Regions from separate parts of the Alcanivorax xiamenensis genome, predicted to be linked through region 1. Evidence: predicted binding sites of a transcription regulator. Region 1 holds the regulator's gene; each other region holds the start of a gene.
What was found. Region 1 encodes sigma-54, which starts transcription at its own class of promoters, with help from an activator protein. Its sites were predicted from a motif close to TGGCACNNNNNTTGCTNT; they were not measured.
Positions count from the first base shown of each region.

Region 2: the regulator sigma-54 is predicted to act here: its motif matches at 2,692-2,709, upstream of A6D6_RS19435 (CmpA/NrtA family ABC transporter substrate-binding protein).
Region 3: the regulator sigma-54 is predicted to act here: its motif matches at 3,543-3,560, upstream of A6D6_RS05100 (TorF family putative porin).
Region 4: the regulator sigma-54 is predicted to act here: its motif matches at 1,615-1,632, upstream of A6D6_RS17850 (circularly permuted type 2 ATP-grasp protein).

Region 1 covers NZ_AQPF01000002.1:139,098-144,449, forward strand. Annotated here, with positions in the region: gene lptA (lipopolysaccharide transport periplasmic protein LptA) at 1-607, shown strand, start outside; gene lptB (LPS export ABC transporter ATP-binding protein) at 610-1,335, shown strand; gene A6D6_RS02200 (RNA polymerase factor sigma-54) at 1,671-3,137, shown strand; gene hpf (ribosome hibernation-promoting factor, HPF/YfiA family) at 3,206-3,505, shown strand; gene ptsN (PTS IIA-like nitrogen regulatory protein PtsN) at 3,514-3,987, shown strand; gene rapZ (RNase adapter RapZ) at 4,060-4,914, shown strand; gene A6D6_RS02220 (HPr family phosphocarrier protein) at 4,911-5,180, shown strand; gene A6D6_RS02225 (RDD family protein) at 5,327-5,352, opposite strand, start outside.
Region 2 covers NZ_AQPF01000057.1:12,238-17,589, forward strand. Annotated here, with positions in the region: gene A6D6_RS19425 (ABC transporter ATP-binding protein) at 1-125, opposite strand, end outside; gene A6D6_RS19430 (ABC transporter permease) at 134-1,135, opposite strand; gene A6D6_RS19435 (CmpA/NrtA family ABC transporter substrate-binding protein) at 1,152-2,480, opposite strand; gene A6D6_RS19440 (DUF5924 family protein) at 2,985-3,989, opposite strand; gene A6D6_RS19445 (sodium ion-translocating decarboxylase subunit beta) at 4,034-5,332, opposite strand; gene oadA (sodium-extruding oxaloacetate decarboxylase subunit alpha) at 5,336-5,352, opposite strand, start outside.
Region 3 covers NZ_AQPF01000004.1:227,207-232,558, reverse strand. Annotated here, with positions in the region: gene A6D6_RS05125 (PhoH family protein) at 1-123, opposite strand, end outside; partial or broken gene A6D6_RS05120 (methyltransferase family protein) at 354-713, shown strand; gene A6D6_RS05115 (YiiX/YebB-like N1pC/P60 family cysteine hydrolase) at 691-1,455, opposite strand; gene A6D6_RS05110 (M14 family zinc carboxypeptidase) at 1,592-2,629, shown strand; gene A6D6_RS05105 (hypothetical protein) at 2,950-3,420, shown strand; gene A6D6_RS05100 (TorF family putative porin) at 3,649-4,362, shown strand; gene A6D6_RS05095 (endonuclease/exonuclease/phosphatase family protein) at 4,478-5,352, opposite strand, start outside.
Region 4 covers NZ_AQPF01000043.1:11,206-16,557, reverse strand. Annotated here, with positions in the region: gene A6D6_RS17855 (alpha-E domain-containing protein) at 1-130, opposite strand, end outside; gene A6D6_RS17850 (circularly permuted type 2 ATP-grasp protein) at 124-1,563, opposite strand; gene A6D6_RS17845 (electron transfer flavoprotein subunit alpha/FixB family protein) at 1,891-2,820, opposite strand; gene A6D6_RS17840 (electron transfer flavoprotein subunit beta/FixA family protein) at 2,820-3,569, opposite strand; gene A6D6_RS17835 (electron transfer flavoprotein-ubiquinone oxidoreductase) at 4,143-5,352, shown strand, end outside.

The DNA.
Region 1 (5,352 bases):
GCGCCGCCTGCGCGTGGTCATGGCCGCCGCCCTCCTGGTCCCGGCACTGGCCGTGGCCCAGTCCGGCGCCGAAGGCCCGGTGGAGGTCAGTGCCAACCAGGCCGTGTTCGAACGGGACGCCGGCACTGGCGTATACCGGGGCGACGCCGAACTGATTCAGGGCAACCGCAAACTCAACGCCGACGTCTTGCGCCTGTTCACCGAGAATGAGCAACTGGTGCGAGTGGAAGCCACCGGCAGTCCAGTGCGCATGCGCGAAGGCAAGGACCTGAACGCCCACGCCGACAAGCTGGTTTACGACCTCAAACGCCGCCGCCTGATCCTCACTGGCAACGCCTATGTGCAGCATCAGGGCAATACCTTCGAGGGCGCACGGGTGGAATACGACCTCAACTCCCGGCGCATGGACGCCAGCAGCGAGGGCGACAAACGGGTGCGGCTGGTGATTCCGGCCACGAACGCCTCCCAGGCACAGAATGGCGACGACGAAACGTCGCAAAGCAAGCAGACCGGCCAGGATCAGGGCGATGACAATACCCAATCGCCCACCAGCGAAACCCCGGCCTCCACGCCGGCGAGCCCCCCCAGCAACACGGAGAGCCCCTGACCATGGCGAAACTGAATGCCCGCCAACTGGCCAAAAGCTACAAGGGGCGCCGGGTCATCGAGGACGTCTCCCTGGAGGTGGAAGCGGGCCAGATCGTCGGCCTGCTGGGCCCAAACGGTGCCGGCAAGACTACCTGTTTCTATATGATCGTCGGGCTGGTGGAAGCGGACGCCGGGCGCATCGAGATCAATGGTGAGGACATCACCCACCTGCCCATGCACGGACGCGCCAAGCGTGGCATCGGCTATCTGCCCCAGGAGGCGAGCATCTTCCGCCGCCTGACCGTCGAGCAGAACATCATGGCGATCCTCGAAACCCGCAAGGAACTGAGCAAAACCGAGCGCGAGCAGGAACTGAACAACCTGCTCGAGGAATTTCACATTACCCATATCCGCGACAGCATGGGCATGAGCCTGTCCGGCGGTGAGCGGCGGCGGGCGGAAATCGCCCGTGGCCTGGCCACGGACCCGGCGTTCATTTTGCTGGATGAGCCGTTCGCCGGGGTGGACCCGATCTCGGTGAATGACATCAAGGGCATTATCCGCCACCTCAAGGATCGCGGCATCGGCGTGCTGATCACCGACCACAACGTGCGCGAAACGCTGGATATCTGTGATACCGCCTATATCTGCAGCGCCGGCCACATCATCGCCGAGGGCGATTCCCAGACCATCCTCGGCAACCAGCAGGTCCGCGACGTCTATCTGGGTGCGGACTTCCGGCTTTGACTTATCAGGAGAACCGCTGGCGCCCCATAAATTGCTGGCACGCTTACACGCAACACGCTGGCACGCCAAGTCCAAGACCTGAAAATGTCATGCCGGACTTGATCCGGCATCGCCCTCCGGCAACACCCGGCATTTGGAGCCGCCATCCATGGCGGCCGCCCCCACAATCGCGGGACACCAGTGACTCTCTTCATACTGGAAGGAACCACGATTCTCCTTACTCTTTTTCAATTGCAATTTCAACATTGGCATACATATTGCTTAAATGGATTGCTAAGCGTTGAAAGACGCTGCTATTCTGCCGCCTTGGCGATTCACCAGACCACCAAGGCAGTATGAAACCGAGTCTACAACTCCAGATCGGCCAGCAACTCACCATGACGCCGCAGCTGCAACAGGCGATTCGCTTGCTGCAGCTGTCGACGCTGGACCTGCGCCAGGAAATCCAGCAGGCCGTGGAAACCAACCCCCTGCTGGAACTCGAGGAGGGAGGCGAAACCTATACCGAGGATGACTCCCCCGCCGACGAGGATTGGGAAGCGGAGGAAATGGACCTCGAACGGGACCAGGCCCTGGACGATCTGGTGGAAGGGCCGGTGGAGAGCGACAGCGAATGGGACGACCTCTATGTGGGGCAGTCCGGTTCCGGCTCGGGCAGCGGCGAAGACGATGACGCCGACGCCTGGCAGCAGCGCCACGTCGCTCCGGTCACCCTGCAGGACCATCTGCTCTGGCAACTCAATCTCAGCCCGATGAGCGACCGGGACCGCGTCATCGCCGGTATCCTCATCGACGCCCTCGACCACCGCGGCTACCTGTCCCTGCCCCTGGATGATGTGATCGGCACCGCCGAGCGGCAAATCGCCGACGCCGATGATCCGGTGGAGGAAGACGAAGTGGTGGCGGTCCTGCATCGGCTGCAACAATTCGACCCGGTCGGTGTGGCCTGCCGTGACCTGGCCGAGTGCCTGGGCGTGCAACTGCGACAGCAGGCCGCCGACACGCCACACCTGGACACCGCCACTGCCCTGCTTGAGCACCTCACGCTATTGGAGAAGCACGACTATGCCGGGCTACGCCGGGCCATGGGGGTGACGGAAGGCGAACTCCTCGATGCCCTGGCGCTGCTGCGCACCCTGGACCCCGCCCCGGGCGAACACATCGGCGGCGAAGTGGCGGAATACGCGGTGCCCGACGTGGTGGTGCGCCCTTTCCGTGGCGGCTGGCGGGTGGAACTGAACGAGGAGGTACTGCCCAAGGTCAACCTGAACGCCCAATACGCCCGTCTGGCCCGCCGCACCGAGGGCGAGGACGGCCAGTACCTGCGCAACTGCATGCAGGAGGCACGCTGGTTCCTGAAAAGCCTGCAGAGCCGTAACGACACTTTGCTGAAGGTGGCGCGCCGCATCGTCGAGGTGCAGCAGGACTTCTTCCACTATGGCGAGGAAGCCATGAAACCGCTGGTGCTGGCCGATATCGCCGAGGCGGTGGAAATGCACGAATCCACCATCAGCCGGGTCACCAATCAGAAGTTCATGCTCACCCCCCGCGGGGTGTTCGAGCTTAAATATTTCTTTTCCAGTCACGTGGACACGGAAGGCGGCGGTGAATGTTCTTCCACCGCCATTCGTGCCATCATTAAGAAGCTGGTCGCCGCCGAGAACCCTCGCAAGCCGCTCAGCGACAATAAGCTGGCCAGTTTGCTTAATGAGCAAGGGATCAAGGTGGCGCGCCGGACCGTCGCCAAGTATCGAGAGGCGATGCGAATCCCGTCTTCCAGCGCTCGCAAACGCCTGGTTTGACGACGCGGGAAACGGCTTGTAACCCGGGCCTGGGGCCAGGGTTAAATAACGAGGCAAAGGAGCCAGCTATGCAAATCAACATCAGTGGCCATCACCTGGATATCACCGAAGCCCTTCGTGACTATGTGGACGACAAGTTTTCCAAGTTGGAACGGCACTTCGACCAGATCACCAGTATTCAGGTGATTCTGTCTCCGGAGCCGAAGACCCACAAGGCGGAATCCACCATCCACATTTCCGGCGCCGAAGTCTTCGCCACCGCCGAGGCTGGTGACATGTACGCGGCTATTGATGCCCTGACCAGCAAGCTGGATCGTCAGATTCTCAAACACAAGGAGAAGACCGTGAGCCGCAAGCACGGTCACTAAGCGGATCTATGCGAGTACGAGAACTCCTCACCGAGGACCGCACCCATAACGGTATCGAGGTGGGTAGCAAAAAACGTCTTCTGGATCAGGTTGCCGAACTGGCCGCGGCCAGTTGCGGCGACCTCGGAGCCCAGGAGGTGTTCGATGCACTGGTGGCCCGGGAGCGCCTGGGCTCCACCGGTATCGGTGAAGGTATCGCCATTCCCCACTGCCGACTCGGACGCTGCGAGCAGGCGGTGGGCCTGCTGCTGAAACTGGCCGAACCGGTGGACTTCGATGCCGTGGACGGCCGACCGGTGGATCTGGTGTTCGTTCTGCTGGTGCCTGAACAAAATCCCGAGCAGCACCTCAAGACCCTGAGCCACCTGGCCAACCTGTTCAACGACGAGGATTATCGGCGTGAACTGCGCCAGGCAATGGACGATCACCAGCTTTACATTACCGCCGTGGAGTCCGAGGCCGAATTGCGCCTGGCTTCATAAGCTACGACAGGGCCCGCGCGGCCGGTTTTCCCCGGCCCGGGCGTCTTTTGGGGGAAGAAAGCGGCAATCGCCATGAAACTGACCATTCTCAGCGGCCGGTCCGGATCCGGTAAAACCACAGCCCTACAGGCACTGGAAGACCATGGCTATTATTGCGTGGACAATCTGCCATTGGGTCTGCTGCCGCAACTGGCCGGGCAGTTGGATGATGAAGACCGGGTACTGGAGCGGGTCGCCGTCGGGGTCGATGCCCGCAACCTGCCGAGACAACTGCTGGCGTTCCCCTCCACCCTGGCGGAGTTACGCAAGCTGCAGGTGGAAACGGAAATCATCTTTCTCGACGCCGATCACGGCACCCTGCTCAAACGCTTCAGCGCCACTCGCCGCCCCCACCCGCTCAGCGGCGATGATCGCACCCTGGCCGACGCCATCGCCTATGAAGCCGAACTGCTCGCCGACATCCGTATGCGCGCGGACCTGGTGATCGACACCAGCACCCTGGATGTCCATTCCCTGCGCAACCAGATCCGTCAGCGGGTCGCCGGCCGCAATGTCCGCCTCTCGTTGCTGATCCAGTCGTTCGGTTTTAAGAATGGCTTACCCAACGACGCCGATTTGGTCTATGACGTGCGCATGCTGCCCAATCCCCACTGGCACGGTGATCTGCGCGCTCTGACCGGTCGCGACGACGAGGTGGCGGCCTTCCTGCAATCTCATCAGGAAACCGAAGATTTGATCGACGATATTTTCCAGTTCCTGGTTCGCTGGCTGCCCAGCTACGCCGCCAACGACCGCAGTTACGTTACCGTTGCCATCGGCTGCACCGGTGGCCGCCATCGCTCCGTGTATCTGGCCGAACAGCTGGCCCAGCGCCTGCGCAATAAAGCCATTCCCTTGCATGTGCGGCACCGGGAGTTGGAGGGATGATCGAGAAGGAACTCACCATCATCAACAAACTGGGGCTGCATGCGCGCGCCGCCGCCAAGGTGGTCAGTGTGGCGTCACGTTACAGCTGCACCATTCAAGTGCTTCATAACGAACGCCGGATCGATGCCAAGAGCATCATGGGCCTGCTCACCCTCGGCGCCGCCAAGGGCACCAGCCTCACGGTGCGGGTGGACGGCGATGATGAACAGCCGGCCATGGAGGAACTGACCGACCTGTTCGCCCGCCGCTTTGACGAAGCGGAATAAGTTCGCGGGAGCGGTCCACAGACCAGTGGCGTGCCATCTATTGGTCTTGGAGATATGAAATCGCGCTGTATTCGCTGCCAAGGCAGCTTCCCACAGAGAGCGCGACGGAGTTGCTGTGGGAAGCTGCCTTGGCAGCGAACAGGACGTCATTTCGCGTCTTTCTCCTCCCTCT
Region 2 (5,352 bases), on a different contig from region 1:
TGCCCGATCAGCGACACGAATTCGCCGGCGGCGATTTTCAGATTCACGTCCTTCAGAGCCTCGAAACGCCCCGTTGGTGTATCGAAGGCCATGCCCACGTTGGACAATTCCAATAACGCTGTCATACCTCCCCCTAACGCCGCGCGGCGCTCTTGTCCCAAACCAGAAATCGCTGCAACGCCAGCATCAGCCGGTCCAGTAGAAAGCCGATCAGACCGATCACCAGCACCGCCACCATGATGCGGCCCAGGGACTGGGAACTGCCGTTCTGGAATTCATCCCAGACGAATTTTCCCAACCCTGGGTTCTGCGCCAGCATTTCCGCCGCGATCAGCACCATCCAGGCCACCCCGAGGCTCAAACGCAGGCCGGTGAACATCATCGGCAACGCCGAAGGCAACACGATGCGCCGAACATGCTCGAAGGCGTTGAGGCGCAAGACCCGTGACACGTTGATCAGATCACTGCTCACCGAGGTCACCCCCACCGCGGTGTTCAACAAGGTGGGCCACAGACAGCAGAGCGTGACGGTGAACATGGAGTTGAGAAACGACTTGGCGATCCACGGATCGCCGCTGGTATAAACCGCGCTGACCACCATGGTCACCAACGGCAACCAGGCCAGTGGCGACACCGGTTTGAAAATCTGGATCAACGGATTCACCGCCGCGTGCAGGCCGGCACTCAGCCCGACCACGATCCCCAACGGTATCGCCAGCGCCGAGGCCAGCAGAAAACCGCTCATCACGGTAATCAGGCTGGTGCCGATCTGGTCGAAAAAGGTGGGCGCGCCGGTGTAGTCCCGACGCACCGGTTGCCAATCGGGCTGCTGTGCCAGGCGTGTCTCGATGTATTTCTCCTGACGCTCATGGAAAGCCACCTCCCGCTGACGCGCTTCACGATGCTCCTGATAGAGCGCCTGGGTCTGCTCCCAGACGGTGGCGGGGCCGGGGAATTGTCCCAGCGAGGTTTGAATATTCCGCGCCGCCCAATGCCACAGCAGTAAAAACAACAGGATTCCCAGCAACGGCCAGACCAGTTGCCGCAGGACGGCTTGCTGTTGCGCTGGCCCGGCCTTGCCGCGCATCAGATCGCGACAGGACGCCAGCCAGTCCGGCAGTGTCATTGTTACCATGAAGCCTCCTCGCCGCTCAGAGACGGTCGCCTTCTTTCAAGCCGATGGGGAATTGGTCCAGATAGGTATTCGGGTGACGGCCGTCATAGGTAATGCCGTCGATGAACTCGCTTTGCGGCGGTTTGAAACCGTCCTCGCTGTCGAAGTCGGGAAAGTCATCCGCGCTCATCTTGCCTTCTTCGATCAGTGCCTCGGCGGCGGCGACGTAGACATCGGGCCGATACACTTTGCGCGCGGTTTCCAGATACCAACTGTCCGGTTTGCTTTCGCTGATCTGCCCCCAGCGGCGCATTTGCGTCAAATACCAGATGGCATCGGAGTAGTACGGGTAGGTGGCGTTATGGCGGAAGAATACGTTGAAATCCGGCACCGGCCGGGCGTCGCCTTTCTCATACTCGAAGGTGCCGGTCATGGAATTGGCGATCACCTCCTCGTCGGCGCCGACGTAGTTGGGACGAGCAAGGATTTTCACCGCCTCGGCACGATTGGCGTTATCGTTTTCGTCCAGCCATTTGGCGGCGCGAATCAGCGCCTTGACCACGCGGATATGGGTGTTGGGGTAGTGATCCGCCCACGCCTTGCTGACACCGAACACCTTTTCCGGATTGTTTTTCCAGATTTCGTAGTCGGTGATCACCGGCACGCCGATGCCCTTGAACACCGCTTGCTGGTTCCAGGGCTCGCCCACGCAATACCCGTGAATGGTGCCCGCCTCCAGGGTCGCCGGCATTTGCGGCGGTGGCGTTACCGACAGCAACACATCCGCCTGCAACTGGCCGCTGGTATCGCCTTTGTGCGGCGCATAGAAGCCGGGATTCAATCCGCCCGCGGCAAGCCAGTAACGCAACTCGTAGTTGTGTGTGGACACGGGAAATACCATGCCCATGCGGAACGCCTTGCCTTCCTTGCGGTAGGCTTCCACCACCGGTTTCAGAGTGTCCGCCTTGATCGGATGCACCGGTTTGCCGTCCCGCTCCGGAATCGACGCCTTCATCGCCCGCCAGACCTCATTGGAAACGGTAATACCGTTACCGTTCAGATCCATGCTGAACGCGGTGATGATATGAGCCTGGGTGCCATAACCAATAGTGGCGCCCAAGGGCTGTCCGGCCAGCATATGGGCGCCGTCCAGCTGCCCGTCGATGACCCGGTCCAGCAGCACTTTCCAGTTGGCCTGGGCTTCCAGCGTCACGAACAGCCCTTCTTCCTCGAAGTAGCCTTTCTCGTAGGCCACCGCCAGTGGCGCCATGTCGGTCAATTTTATGAAGCCGAATTTCAGTTCCGCCTTCTCCGGCCAGCCCACGGTCTCGGCCAGGGCCGGCATCGCCACCAGCCCCATCAGCATCGCCAGCCGGCGGCACCACCGTTGAATTCCCATCATGCGTCACACCCCTTCCGTACTTCGAATTGCCCGACCTTAAAAATGGACGGTGGCCATAAAAAAAGCGCCCGAGAACGATCGGCGGATACCACCGAACGTTCTTGAGCGCCTTTGCTCGTGATCGCGCCACCGCCATTGGTGGCACTCTCACTGGTTTGTCATTCCGGGCTAGACAGGAGCAAACCCTGTGCCAAAAGGGAAAAACCTTTCAGCTCAGCCAGTTAGCAGGGCAAGGGGGAAAAACCGGAGAACACGGACGTAACCAAAACAGGGAAGACGCACCAATTCGGCGCCGATTCGGCGTGCCGATTCAGGGCAGGATTCTCCGACAGGCTGGGCCCGAAGCCGATTCGCGGGCTTTGGAGACATAAACTTGCCACGGTATTCGCTGCCAAGGCAGCTTCCCACAGCGGCTCCGTAATCCCCCTCTGTGGGAAGCTGCCTTGGCAGCGAAGAGGCCTGCCGGTATCAGGGCGTCACATCGAAACGCAGAACGCCAATCACCTGCCCTCTGCCGGTCCGCACTTCCACTCGCCAGCGGCCTTCGGCGTGATCCGGGAAATGCCGTTTGTGGGACCAGGTGCGATAGCCTTCCTGGCGGCCGCCGGTGAGTTCCAGGCCGATCCGGTCCACCAGTTGGCCATCGTGGTACCAGTAATGATCGACCGGCTGCCCCAGTCCCAGCGGGGCGCGGATCGCGGTATAGGCGAACAGCCCACCGCTCAGCTCGGAGGCATCGAAGCGGGTACCGGTCACCAGCGGTTCGCGGCGCTCGCGATTGAGCGTCAACGCCATGGTCCGGTGTTCCAATGACAGGGTCAGAGGCGGCACCAGCCGGGCTCCCCACAGCGGGACGCTGGCGATCACCACCGAGAACAACACCAGTGCCACCCAGCGATACACCGGGCGCGGCCCACCCACGCGCCAGAAGCTGGGCAACGCGACCAGGGCGGTGAGAATGGCGGCACCGTCCAGGGCCAGGTTGGTGGGCACCTTGACGATCAGAGGCAATAACACCAGCAACGCCACGAACAGTGCCCAGGCGTGGTAGCCAAAATACAGCGCCCGGTGCGCCGCCAGCCGGAAATACAGGGGATCGACGATACTGACCAGCGCGCTGGTCACCACCAGCCCCGTGAACAGCACATAGGCGGCGCCACCGGACCATTGCAGCAGAATGAACGGCAGCGTGAAGAAGAAGGCTTCCTGGTGCACCCCCTGGAGCATCAGTTTCAACGCCCCTTGGGACAGCTTCTGCATGGCCGGGCCGCGTAAAAACCGCGACCACAGCCCCTCGGTGAGCAGCGCCAGCCAGGTGGTGACCAGGATCACCGTCAGCACCGTAGCCAGCCAGGGTTTGCGTTCCACCAGGAAATAACTGCTCAGACCGAGCAGAAAGCTGCCCACCGCCCACAGGTAGCGCAAGCGGTGAAAGCGGCGTATCAGGGCGTCAAGCCACGTGGAGTTCATCATCACCCGGAGTGGTTATAGGGGGCTCCAGGATACCGATAGCGGTGTCAGCCCACCATGTTCAACAGCACACCGGCGGCCACCGCCGAACCGATCACGCCGGCCACATTGGGGCCCATGGCGTGCATAAGCAGGTGATTGTGCGGATTGGACTCCAGCCCCACCCGGTTGGCCACCCGCGCCGCCATCGGCACCGCGGAAACCCCGGCGGCGCCAATGATCGGGTTCACCGGCACCTTGCCGACGGCGTTCATCAACCGGGCCATCAATACACCGGAGGCGGTACCGATGACGAAGGCCGCCAGCCCCAGCAACAGGATGCCCAGGGTTTCCAGCACGAGGAAGCTCTCGGCGCTGAGTTTGGCGCCCACCGCCAGTCCCAGCAGGATAGTGACCGTATTGATCAAAGCGTTGCTGGTGGTGTCCACCAGACGGCTGACCACGCCGGCCTCGCGCATCAGGTTGCCGAAGCAGAACATGCCCAGCAGCGGTGCCGCGTCCGGCAACAACAGGGCCACCAGGATCAGCAGCAGCACCGGGAACAGTATTTTTTCCAGGCGGCCCACCGGGCGCAGCTGCTCCATGCGGATTTCCCGCTCCTTGCGGGTGGTGAGCAGACGGATCACCGGTGGCTGGATCAGCGGCACCAGGGCCATATAGGAATAGGCGGCCACGGCAATGGCGCCAAGCAGATCCGGTGCCAGGCGGGCGGTGACGTAGATACTGGTGGGGCCGTCGGCGCCACCGATAATACCGATACTGGCGGCATCGGCGAGAGAGAAGTCCATGCCCACCGCGTTCAGCGCCAAGGCGCCGAGCAGCGCGGCGAATATGCCGAACTGGGCGGCGGCGCCAAGCAACAAGGTGCGCGGGTTGGCCAGCAGCGGGCCGAAATCGGTCATCGCTCCGACGCCCATGAAAATCAGCAGCGGGAACACACCGGTGGTGAGCCCCACGGTGTAGATCAGGTACAGCAGGCCATCGTTGAAGTTGGCGTCGGTGGCCAGACTGTGCAACTGCGACTGCAACGCCGGTGCCGCATCGTGATAAGCCCGCATCAGGGCCTTCACGCCCGTCGCCGGGTCGACACCAAGAGCGGAAGCCATCTGTGCCAGCAAGGCACCGTCGCCGAAGTGCAGCGCCTGGCTCACCGCCGACTCCGCCAGGCCCGCCACCGGAATGTTGGCGAGAATACCGCCAAAGCCGATCGGCACCAGCAACAGCGGTTCAAAATTCTTGCGGATGGCCAGGTACAGCAACACCAGACCGACCGCGATCATCACCGCCTGGCCCCAGGTCAGGTGATACAAACCGGTGCTGTGCCAGAGACTGAGCAACGCATCCATGGATCAGTCTCCTATCACCA
Region 3 (5,352 bases), on a different contig from region 1:
GGGATCGTGGATCAGGACATTGGTGTCCAGGACGTAGGCTTTCGGGCGGTGTTCCGGTTCGTGGTGGAGGCGGGATTGAGATGCTGCGGTTACGCTGTGCAAGGTGGCCGCGCGCTCTTCCATGCGTTTCCCCTTTCAAGGTTGCAGGACATGGCGACGGAGCCCTTCACAAATGTCACGCAATATGCGATTCACCAGTGACGTTCGCGCCCGCCGCCGATAGCTTTACCGGCAGTGCTGTTCGCCGAGCTTCAACAACAGTCGTTCCAGCGGATCGCGATCACTCCCGCAATGGCGGGATGTGAATTACCATAACCCAGCTTTTATTCACTGACAACGATAGGCCTCTGAACATGGCATTGGAACATCCCGAGGTTCGCATTCCCCCTCCTTTGCTGCATCTGGGCGGCTTGCTGGTGGGTTATGGCCTGGACCAGGCGCTGCACTGGACCCTGCCGGCATGGCCCGGCCAGTACGCACTGGCCACGGCGCTGGCGTTGTTCGCGGTGCTGTTGCTGGCCGGCGCGCTGGTACAGTTCTACCGTCACCGCACCACGGTTCTGCCCCATCGCGCGGCACGGGAACTGATTACTGGCGGTGTTTTCCGCCTGACCCGAAATCCGATCTATCTGGCTTTTGCCCTGCTTCATCTGGGCTGCGCCCTCAGTCTGTCCAGTCCCGGCATGCTGATCATGCTGCCGCCGATTCTGTGGGTGATGCATCAGCACGTGATCGCCGCAGAAGAAGCGTTTCACGAGCAGCAATTCGGGGATCAGTGGCGACGCTATCGGCAGCGGGTACGGCGCTGGATTTGAGTTGCTTCAGCCACTGCGCCGGCAGCAGCCGACCGGCGGTGAGATTCAGCCGCCGCGAACCGAAGTGGCCGGGAACGAAACGATGAGGGCATACCGTGTCCGGCAGCCAGCCGAGCCGCCGGTAGCACTCCGCCACCAGTTCGGAACAGAACCAGCCGGAGCGACGGCGGCGTCCGGAAAAGCCGCTCAGGGCGTCGTAGAAATTACACAGCAGATAGTTCTTGTAGGGCCGGTGTAGCAGCCGCCGCCCCAGCCGCTGCATCAAGCGCCGCTGGAGCGCCGTCAGTGGTGGCCCTTCACGACGCCTGACCGCCACATCGCCCGGGTACTCGGCGATCTTGCGTGATAGTGGGACCAGCGCCACGCCCATCACCGGGTGCCCCAACATCCAGTCCGCGGATTCACTCAGGCCCGTGGATTCCAGCACCAGCGGTTCCGCCACTTCTGGCAGGCGCACCACCATGCCCACATGACTCCAGGGACTGCGGGTGAACCAGCGAATCACGGTACTGGTGACCCCTCGTCCGGCGAACAACAGCACATCCCCGGTTTCCAGGTTCAAGGCGAAGTCGTCGAGGCTCTGCATCACGGTGGTTCCCGCCGCCAGCGTCAAGGGCAGAGTGGCCAGCGCGGATGACACTACACTGACAATTGCGTCGCAGTTCGATGACAAAAACACGGCGCCGGAATCGTCATGAAACCGTAACCGCAATCCGCCATCCTGCCCTGTGCGCCTGTTTTGACGGGCGCCGACCGTCACCCACTGACGCGCGCCGATGGAACAACGCCTGTATCAATTTCAACGTCACCTGCCCGAATGGTTACACCTGGAGTCGCTGATCCGGCTGGGTGAACGGCACCTGCGTGTGTATGACGTGGACACCGTCCAGATGGGCGAGACCACACTGCCACTGCGGGTGCTGGAGATGGGCAGCCGTTCCCCCGGCGCTCCGGTGGTCGGCTTCTTTGGCGGCGTGCATGGCGTCGAGCGGATCGGCTCCCAGGTGCTGTTGTCATGGTTGCACAGCCTGATCCATCGGCTGCAATGGGACGATCAATTACACCGGCGGCTGGAACGGGTGCGGCTGGTGTTCATGCCGATGATCAACCCCGGCGGCATCTGGCGGCGCACCCGCAGCAACCCCAACGGTGTCGATCTGATGCGTAACGCGCCGGTGGATGCCGAAGGCAAGGTGCCCTTCCTTGCCGGCGGCCAGCGCCTGAGCCGCCGCCTGCCTTGGTACCGGGGGCGCGCCGGTGAGCCAATGGAAACCGAGGCACAGGCTCTGGTGAACACGGTCCGGCAGCGTCTGATGAACGCGCCGGTATCAATCAGCCTGGACTGCCATAGCGGCTTCGGCCGGCGCGACCGCATCTGGTGCTGTTATGCTCGCAGCCAGCGGCCCATTGCCCACCTTGCGGAGGTGTACCGCCTCAAACAGATCCTCGAGCACACCTACCCTTACCACCATCCTTACTTGATCGAACCGCAATCGGTGAACTACACCACCCACGGCGATCTGTGGGACTATCTCTACGACGAAGCGCTGGAACACCACCCCGACCGGCTGTTTCTGCCGTTCACCCTGGAAATGGGGTCCTGGCTGTGGGTACGGAAAAACCCCCGGCAGCTATTGGATTTCTTCGGCCTGTTCAACCCGATCATTGGTCATCGTCATAACCGGGTGCTGCGTCAGCATTTGCCGCTGTTCGAATTCCTGGTGGCGATGGCGGTGAACGCCGGCAACTGGCTGCCGCGTGGGGAAGCGAGGGAGAATCTGACCCGGCAGGCGATGAAGCACTGGTACGGGTGATGGTGCGTGCACGCTGGCACGCTGGCACGCTGGCACGCTGGCACGCAACACGCTAAACCCGAAGCCTGATCGCTGGCAAACAATAGCAAGCGTGTTTGCGTACCCGCGATGACTGCCTTCCCAAGCAATCCGCCCTCCCCGTCTCGCTACGGAGCCGGCAAGCATGGCGTGCCAGCGTGTATGCGTGTTGCGTGCCGGCATGCCGGCGTGCCAGCGCCTCATCTTTCCAGCGTGCGCCAAAGTGGCCCTGGTTTTGCATCATTTTGGACACGATTTATATTTACCTGACGGCTTCGCCCTATTTGTCATGAGGACCCACCATGAAATACCTGCTTCCCCTCCCTGTCCTGCTGCTCACCGGTTGCCAGATGCTCAGCTACACGGCACCCACCGACGAGGACATCGCCACCGTCACTTTCTCCAGCGACAACATCGCCGCCCAACCAGTCGTATGCGTACCGGGCAAGGGCTTTCAGTCCACGCCAACCTCCTTGCAGCAGGTTCCCTTCGAGACCAAGGCCTTCGACGAGCTGCTGAAAACCATGAAGAAAGCGCCGGAAGTCACCACCACCGTGCGAGCGAGCGAACAGGCACGCATCGGTGTGATTTATCAGAAAGGCTCGGCGGGCAATCGCGACCTCTGCCGCGTCGCCGTGCAGTTCAATGCCCAGGCCGGAGCCAGCTACAGCGCTCGCTTCACCAACGACAATAATCAATGCGGCCTGGAGGTGAGTGGAGAGGACGGTCTGCAAGCGGACGCGGTCCCTGTCGACTGGAAATGCCCAAAATAAGCGCCCCACTTCGGTGCGCCGCACCATAACGGCGCACCCGCTCTCCCCATCCTCTCCCGATTTTACCTTTCCCTCTCCAACACACCTTCCCAATCCCCTGTTTTTCCTGGCTTTTTATATTTTGGCACGGACCCTGCTTTGTAAAGTGACAAGCCTCCCAGGCCGGTGCGCCAGGAGCGCGCAACAGGACACATTAGAAACATTTGCCATTTGCAAAGAGGGTTGCACATGAAACACGCATTCGGGATGAAAAAAACCGTACTGGCAGCGGCGGTTGCCGCCGGCATGATCATGCCGGGCATGGCCGCGGCGGAGATCAGCGGTAGCCTGGGTATTTCCAACATGTACTTCTGGCGTGGTCAGGATATTTCCAATGGCGCGGCACAAGTTTTCGGTAGCCTGGACTACAGCCATTCTTCCGGCCTCTATGCCGGTGTCTGGGGCAGCTCCGAAACCGATTCCACCGAATACGATCTGTATGTCGGTTACGGCGGCGCCTTTGGCGACCTCACCTATGATCTGTCCTACATCGACTACAACTACCCGAACGACACCGACTCCGATCTGGCCGAAATCGTTGCCAGCCTCGGCTACGCCGGGGTCACGTTCACCGGTTACTTCGGCGTGGGTGACTACGGTCACGGTAGCGACGCCACCGATAATAAGGACCGCTACTACACCCTGGGTTACAGCTACGATAAATACGGCATTCTGGTCGGTACCTGGGACAACGACGCCGACGACACCAACTACACTCACTTGGATTTGAGCTACGCGCTCACCGACAACCTGAGCTTCACCGTATCCAAAGTGATCTCCGCTGACGACTGCGCCATCAACAACAACGATGACGCTCTGTTCATGAATGGGGAGTGTGTTGGCGACAAGGACGACGTGGACGACGATCTGCTGTTCGTCGTCTCCTACGCCTTCGAGATCTAACAGAACCGCGCTGGTTCAGGGGCGAGCAATCGCCCCGCCTTTTTACACCGTGGGGCCTTCCCTGGTCCTCGCAAACAACGCAAGCAGGCCCCACGGTGCTTTTCATTTTCTTCCGCTAATCCGCCACCGCTTCCGCTTTCAGATACACCCCCAATACATCGTGATCGGACACCACCCGGGTACCGTCGTGATCGTAGAGCACATCGTAGCGCCCGGCATTGCCGCGGCTGACCGCCACTTTCTGGACATGCTGCTTTAGCGACGGGGAGAAAAAGATGTGGTCCAGCGCCTGCGGCCGGCACTGATGCCGGAAGGAATAACGTTCCTTCCCGGGCAGTCGTGACCAGGCACTGATCAGGTTCCCGTTCTCGAATTGCTCCAGCGGCTCGCTGAAACGGCCGCTGTCCGGCGCGCTGTTGAAGTCCCCCGCCACCACCACGGGCCGGGTCTGGTCCGCCGCCCAGCCGGCGATGGCGGCGGCCTGGCGCCGGCGCTTCGGCGCCACCCAGTCCTTCTGATTCAGGTCCCGGGCACTGCGCAGATGCACCACCACCAGATCAAAGGCCACCGGGGCGCGCACTTCGACCTTCAAGGGAGGCCGGGTGAATAACGGCTGCCGCTGAAAACGATCGTCGGCGAACAAGGCCTGGTGGCGCCCCAACGTGACCGGCGCCCGGTACAACAGGCCCACATCCATGCCCGCCGGGTCGTGCCCTTCCAGCAGTACCACCTTGTAGTCCGGCCCGCCCGCCGTGGCAATGGCCTTGCTCAGTGCCCTCAGCACCCTGGCGCTTTCCACTTCCTGCACCGCCAGCAAAGTCGGCGCTCGCAGGTCCCGGGTGATGTAACGGGCCACGGCCTCGAGGCGGGCCTGGTACACGGCCTTCGACAAAGGACGGTCCAGCGAGCTGTCCTTCCTGGCATCGCGCAGGCGCCAGAGATTGAACGTGGCCAGACTGATCTGGCCATCCTTCGCCGCCGGCAACGGGC
Region 4 (5,352 bases), on a different contig from region 1:
CGTCACGGGGGTTGGTGACGAAGGACATCATCGACAGATTCCAGGCCACGTCGAGCATGCGCGCGGTATTCTCGGCCCGCTCGATGAAACGGGACAGCCAATAGAGATCCGAAGCAGTGCGGCTCAGCATGACGGCGCCTCCACCACCCAGGTATCCTTGGTACCGCCCCCTTGGGACGAGTTCACCACCAACGAACCAGCGTTCATCGCCACCCGCGTGAGGCCGCCAGGCACCATGCGGGTGTCACGACCATCACTGAGCACGAACGGGCGCAGATCGATATGTCTGGGGGCGATGCCCTGCTCGACGAAGATCGGACAGGTGGACAGCGACAGAGTCGGCTGAGCGATGTAATTGTCGGGTCGCGCCCGCAGACGCTGACGAAAACTCTCAATTTCCTCGCGGCTGGCCGCCGGCCCCACCAGCATGCCGTAACCACCGGCACCATGAACCTCCTTCACCACCAGTTCCGGCAGGTGCTCCAATACGTACTCCAGATCCTCCGGACGGCGGCATAAGCGGGTCGGAACGTTCTCCAGAATCGGCTCCTCACCCAGGTAAAACCGGATCATTTCCGGTACGTAAGGATAGATCGACTTGTCATCACCAACGCCTGAGCCAATGGCGTTGGCCAGCACCACATTGCCCTGCCGGTATACCGACAGCAGACCAGGCACACCCAGCATGGACTCCGGATTGAAGGCCAGCGGATCGAGAAAATCGTCATCGATGCGGCGATAGATCACGTCCACCCGTTGGGGTCCGGCGGTGGTGCGCATGTAGACGAAGGCATCCTTGACGAACAGGTCCGCCCCCTCCACCAATTCGATTCCCATCTGCTGGGCCAGGAAGGCGTGCTCGAAGTAGGCGCTGTTGAAACGCCCCGGGGTCAGCAGCACCACCGTGGGATAGGCCACCGCGCTGCTGTGCTGCAGAGTATCCAGCAACAGCGATGGGTAGTGCTCCACCGGCGCCACCGACTGTCCGGCGAACAGCTCCGGAAACAAGCGCATCATCACACGCCGGTTTTCGATCATATAGCTGACCCCGGACGGGGTACGCAAATTGTCTTCCAGGACGTACCAGGTGCCCTTACCGTCACGTATCAGATCCACGCCGCTGACGTGGCTGTACACCTGGTTGGGCAGATCCACATCCTGCATGCAGGGCTGGTAATGGGCGTTGCCGTAGATCTGGTCGGCGGGAATGCGGCCGGCACGGATGATGTCCTGGCCGTGGTAAATATCATCGAGAAACCGGTTCAGCGCCCTCACCCTCTGGGCGGTGCCCTGCTCCAAATGACGCCATTCCTGCTCGGGAATAATGCGGGGAACCACATCGAAGGGAATCAGCCGCTCCGCACCGCTCTCCTCCCCGTAAACGTTGAAGGTGATACCGACCCGGTGAAACAGCAGCTCGGCTTCCTGGCGCTTGCGCTGCAGCAGCGAGTTGGACTGCCCCAGCAACCAGCCGTGATAACTGGAATAATGGGGGCGGACCGCCCCTTCCCTGGCGAACATCTCATCAAAGCCGGACATCACCGGCGGTGCAATCGACAGCATGGCGCTTTATTCCCTGTGGCCCTTTCCCCAACGACGGGGATGGCAACGAGCTCAGCAAGGGATATGCCAATTCAGGGGCAAGGATTCCGGGGCTTGCGCCCCGGTATGGCGCAGGACGGCGGTCGATGCTGAAGCAAGCCGCCCTAAAAGCACCAAATCAGGGCATGACAGCAGCACCGGAGACGGACTATTCGCGAGTGAACTCGCATCCCACGGCAGCGTCGTTGTCCCGTCTGTGGGAAGCGAGTTCACTCGCGAATGGGCTGCTCATAACGCAGAAAGCCCGGCGCGGGGCCGGGCTTTCCAGGACATCGTCGAATGCCGGTTTTAGAGCTTGCTGTCCAGCTCCGGTACCGCTTCGAACAGATCCGCCACCAGACCGTAGTCCGCCACCTGGAAGATGGGGGCTTCTTCGTCTTTGTTGATGGCCACGATCACTTTGGAGTCCTTCATACCCGCCAAGTGCTGGATGGCACCGGAGATACCGACGGCGATGTACAGGTTCGGGGCGACGATCTTACCGGTCTGACCCACCTGCATGTCGTTCGGTACGAAGCCGGCGTCAACGGCGGCGCGGGACGCACCCACGGCGGCGCCGAGTTTGTCGGCCACTTTGTAGAGGATTTCAAAGTTGTCGCCGTTGCCCATGCCACGGCCACCGGAGATCACGATGTCGGCGCTGGTCAGTTCCGGACGGTCGGACTTGGCCAGTTCCTCGCCCACGAAGGAGGAGATACCCGCGTCCTTGACCACGTCAACGTTCTCAACGCTGGCGGAACCGCCTTCCTCGGCAACGCCGTCGAAGGAGGTGCCACGCACGGTGAGCACTTTCTTGGCGTCGGCGCATTTCACGGTGGCGATGGCGTTACCGGCGTAGATCGGACGCTTGAAGGTGTCGCCGTCAACCACGTCGGAAATTTCGGAGATCTGCGGCGCATCCAGCAGCGCGGCCACGCGCGGCGCGAAGTTCTTGCCGGTGGTGGTGGCGGCGGCCAGGATATGGCTGTAATCACCGGCCAGTTCAACCACCAGGTCGGCGATGTTTTCGGCCAGTTGGTGCTCGTAGGCGTCGTTGTCGGCGCACAGCACTTTGCTCACGCCATCCACCTTGGCGGCGGCTTCAGCCACGGCGCCACAACCTTTACCGGCAACCAGGACGGTGATGTCGCCACCGATCTCTTTGGCGGCGGCAACCACGCTCAGGGTAACCTTGTTGAGCGTCGCGTTATCGTGTTCGGCGTAGACTAAAACACTCATCAGATCACCTTCGCTTCGTTTTTCAGTTTATCCACCAGCTCATCAACGGAGCCCACCTTGACACCGGCACTGCGTTCCGGCGGCATTTCCACTTTCTCGGTGGTGACGCGCGGAGCCAGGTCAACGCCCAGATCGGCCGGGGCTTTCACGTCCAGCGGCTTTTTCTTGGCTTTCATGATGTTCGGCAGGGAAGCGTAGCGAGGCTCGTTGAGACGCAGGTCGGTGGTCACCACCGCCGGCAGGCTCAGCTCAACGGTTTGCAGACCGCCGTCGATTTCACGGGTCACTTTCACTTTGCCGTCGGCCACGTTCACTTCGGAAGCGAAGGTGCCTTGCGGCATGCCGGTCAGAGCCGCCAGCATCTGGCCGGTCTGGTTGTTGTCACCGTCGATGGCCTGTTTGCCGAGGATCACCAACTCCGGCTTTTCTTCATCAACGATGGCTTTGAGGGCTTTGGCGATACCCAGAGGCTGAGCTTCCTCGTCGGTTTCCACCAGAATGGAACGGTCCGCGCCCAGCGCCATGGCGGTACGCAGTTGTTCCTGGGCGGCCTTGGGACCGATGGAGACGGCAACGATCTCGGTAACCACGCCTTTTTCCTTCAGCCGTACCGCTTCTTCCACAGCGATTTCACAGAAGGGGTTCATGGCCATTTTCACATTGGCGAGATCAACACCTGAGTTGTCTGCCTTCACGCGAACCTTAACGTTGTAGTCAACGACTCGCTTGATGGGTACAAGAACCTTCATAGGATCCTCGGAATGTTCCACTGATGACTTGTAGAAGGAGGCGAGACGACGCCGTTACCGGGTCCACCCCCGCGAGAGAGCGGCTATCTTGAACTCTGCCCGGAACGAGGTCAATAGGCCGGAAAATCGTAACCAGATGATTTTGTTGCAAATAGGCATCAATTTTCGTCCATTTTTCATGACCTTGCGGTCATCCCGACAAGAATGACAGGATTGCCCGGTCTCCCCCATCCTTGCCCATTTCCACTGATCCGACCATAATCCAAACGCCCGTTTGAATTATCGTGGAAAACCATTCCGAAAGTGGTGGAATATAGCTGATGCTTATATACTCCGCGCACCCTAAGGCCTGCCCCCGCCCGGTTTATACGATGGCGGATGCAGGCGCCCGAACCTCTGAACAGCGCTCTATGTCTTGCCGGCCCATAAGGCCCGCAGCGACTGGCCGGCCATACCAGGGCCCGGAACAATGTGCGCCGAGCCGAGCACCGAATCACGTGGTGTATCGCTCGGGGGTTCCCGACCGGCCCCAGCAGAAGGGCTGTAACGCAACCGATAGTTAGGAGACAGGCTGTGGAACGCGAATCTATGGAAGTCGACGTTGTCATCGTCGGCGCCGGTCCGTCCGGTCTCGCAACCGCCTGCCGTCTGGGTCAGATCGCCCAGGAAAGCGGTCAGGAACTCAGTGTGGTCGTAGTGGAAAAAGGTTCCGAAGTCGGCGCACATATTCTTTCTGGCGCGGTTCTGGAACCTCGCGCCCTGAACGAACTGTTCCCCAATTGGAAGGAACTGGGCGCGCCACTGAATACTCCCGTCACCGATGATGAGATCTTCTACCTCACCGGTGCCGAGAAAGGCTCCAAAGTGCCCAATCTGTTCGTGCCGAAGACCATGCACAACGAGGGCAACTACGTGGTTTCCCTGGGCAATGTCTGCCGCTGGCTGGCCGAGCAGGCCGAAGGCCTGGGCATCGAAATCTTCCCGGGCTTCGCCGCCACCGAAATCCTTTATAACGAAGACGGCTCGGTAAAAGGCATCGCCACCGGCGATTTCGGCATCGACCACAACGGCGAGAAGAAAGACAGCTACATGCCGGGCATGGAGCTGCACGCCAAGTACACCGTTTTCTCCGAAGGCTGCCGCGGCCATCTCGGCAAGCAGTTGATGGAAAAATTCAACCTGCGCGAAGGCACCGATCCCCAGCACTACGGCATCGGCATCAAGGAGCTGTGGGAAATCGATCCGTCCAAGCACCGCCAGGGCCTGGTGGTGCACACCGCCGGTTGGCCGCTGACTGAGTCCGGCTCCCCGGGCGGTGGTTTCCTCTATCACCTGGAGGACAATCAGGTCACCCTGGGTCTGATTACCGACCTGGCCTATTCCAACCCGCACGTTTCTCCGTTCGATGAGATGCAGCGTTGGAAAACCCATCCGGAAATCAAAAAGTTCCTGGAAGGCGGCAAGCGTCTCAGCTATGGCGCCCGCGCCATCGCCAAGGGCGGTCTGCAATCCCTGCCTAAGATGACCTTCCCCGGTGGTCTGCTGGTGGGCTGTGACGCCGGCACCCTGAACTTCGCCAAGATCAAGGGCAGCCACACCGCCATGAAATCCGGCATGATCGCCGCCGAGCTGATGGCCGAAGCGATCAAGAACGGCCAGAGCCATGATGAGCTGGTGGCCTACAAGGATGCGTTCGAGAAAAGCTGGATTCACGAGGAGCTGTATCAGCAGCGCAACTTCGGCCCGGCTCAGCACAAGTTCGGCAACTTTATCGGTTCCGCCT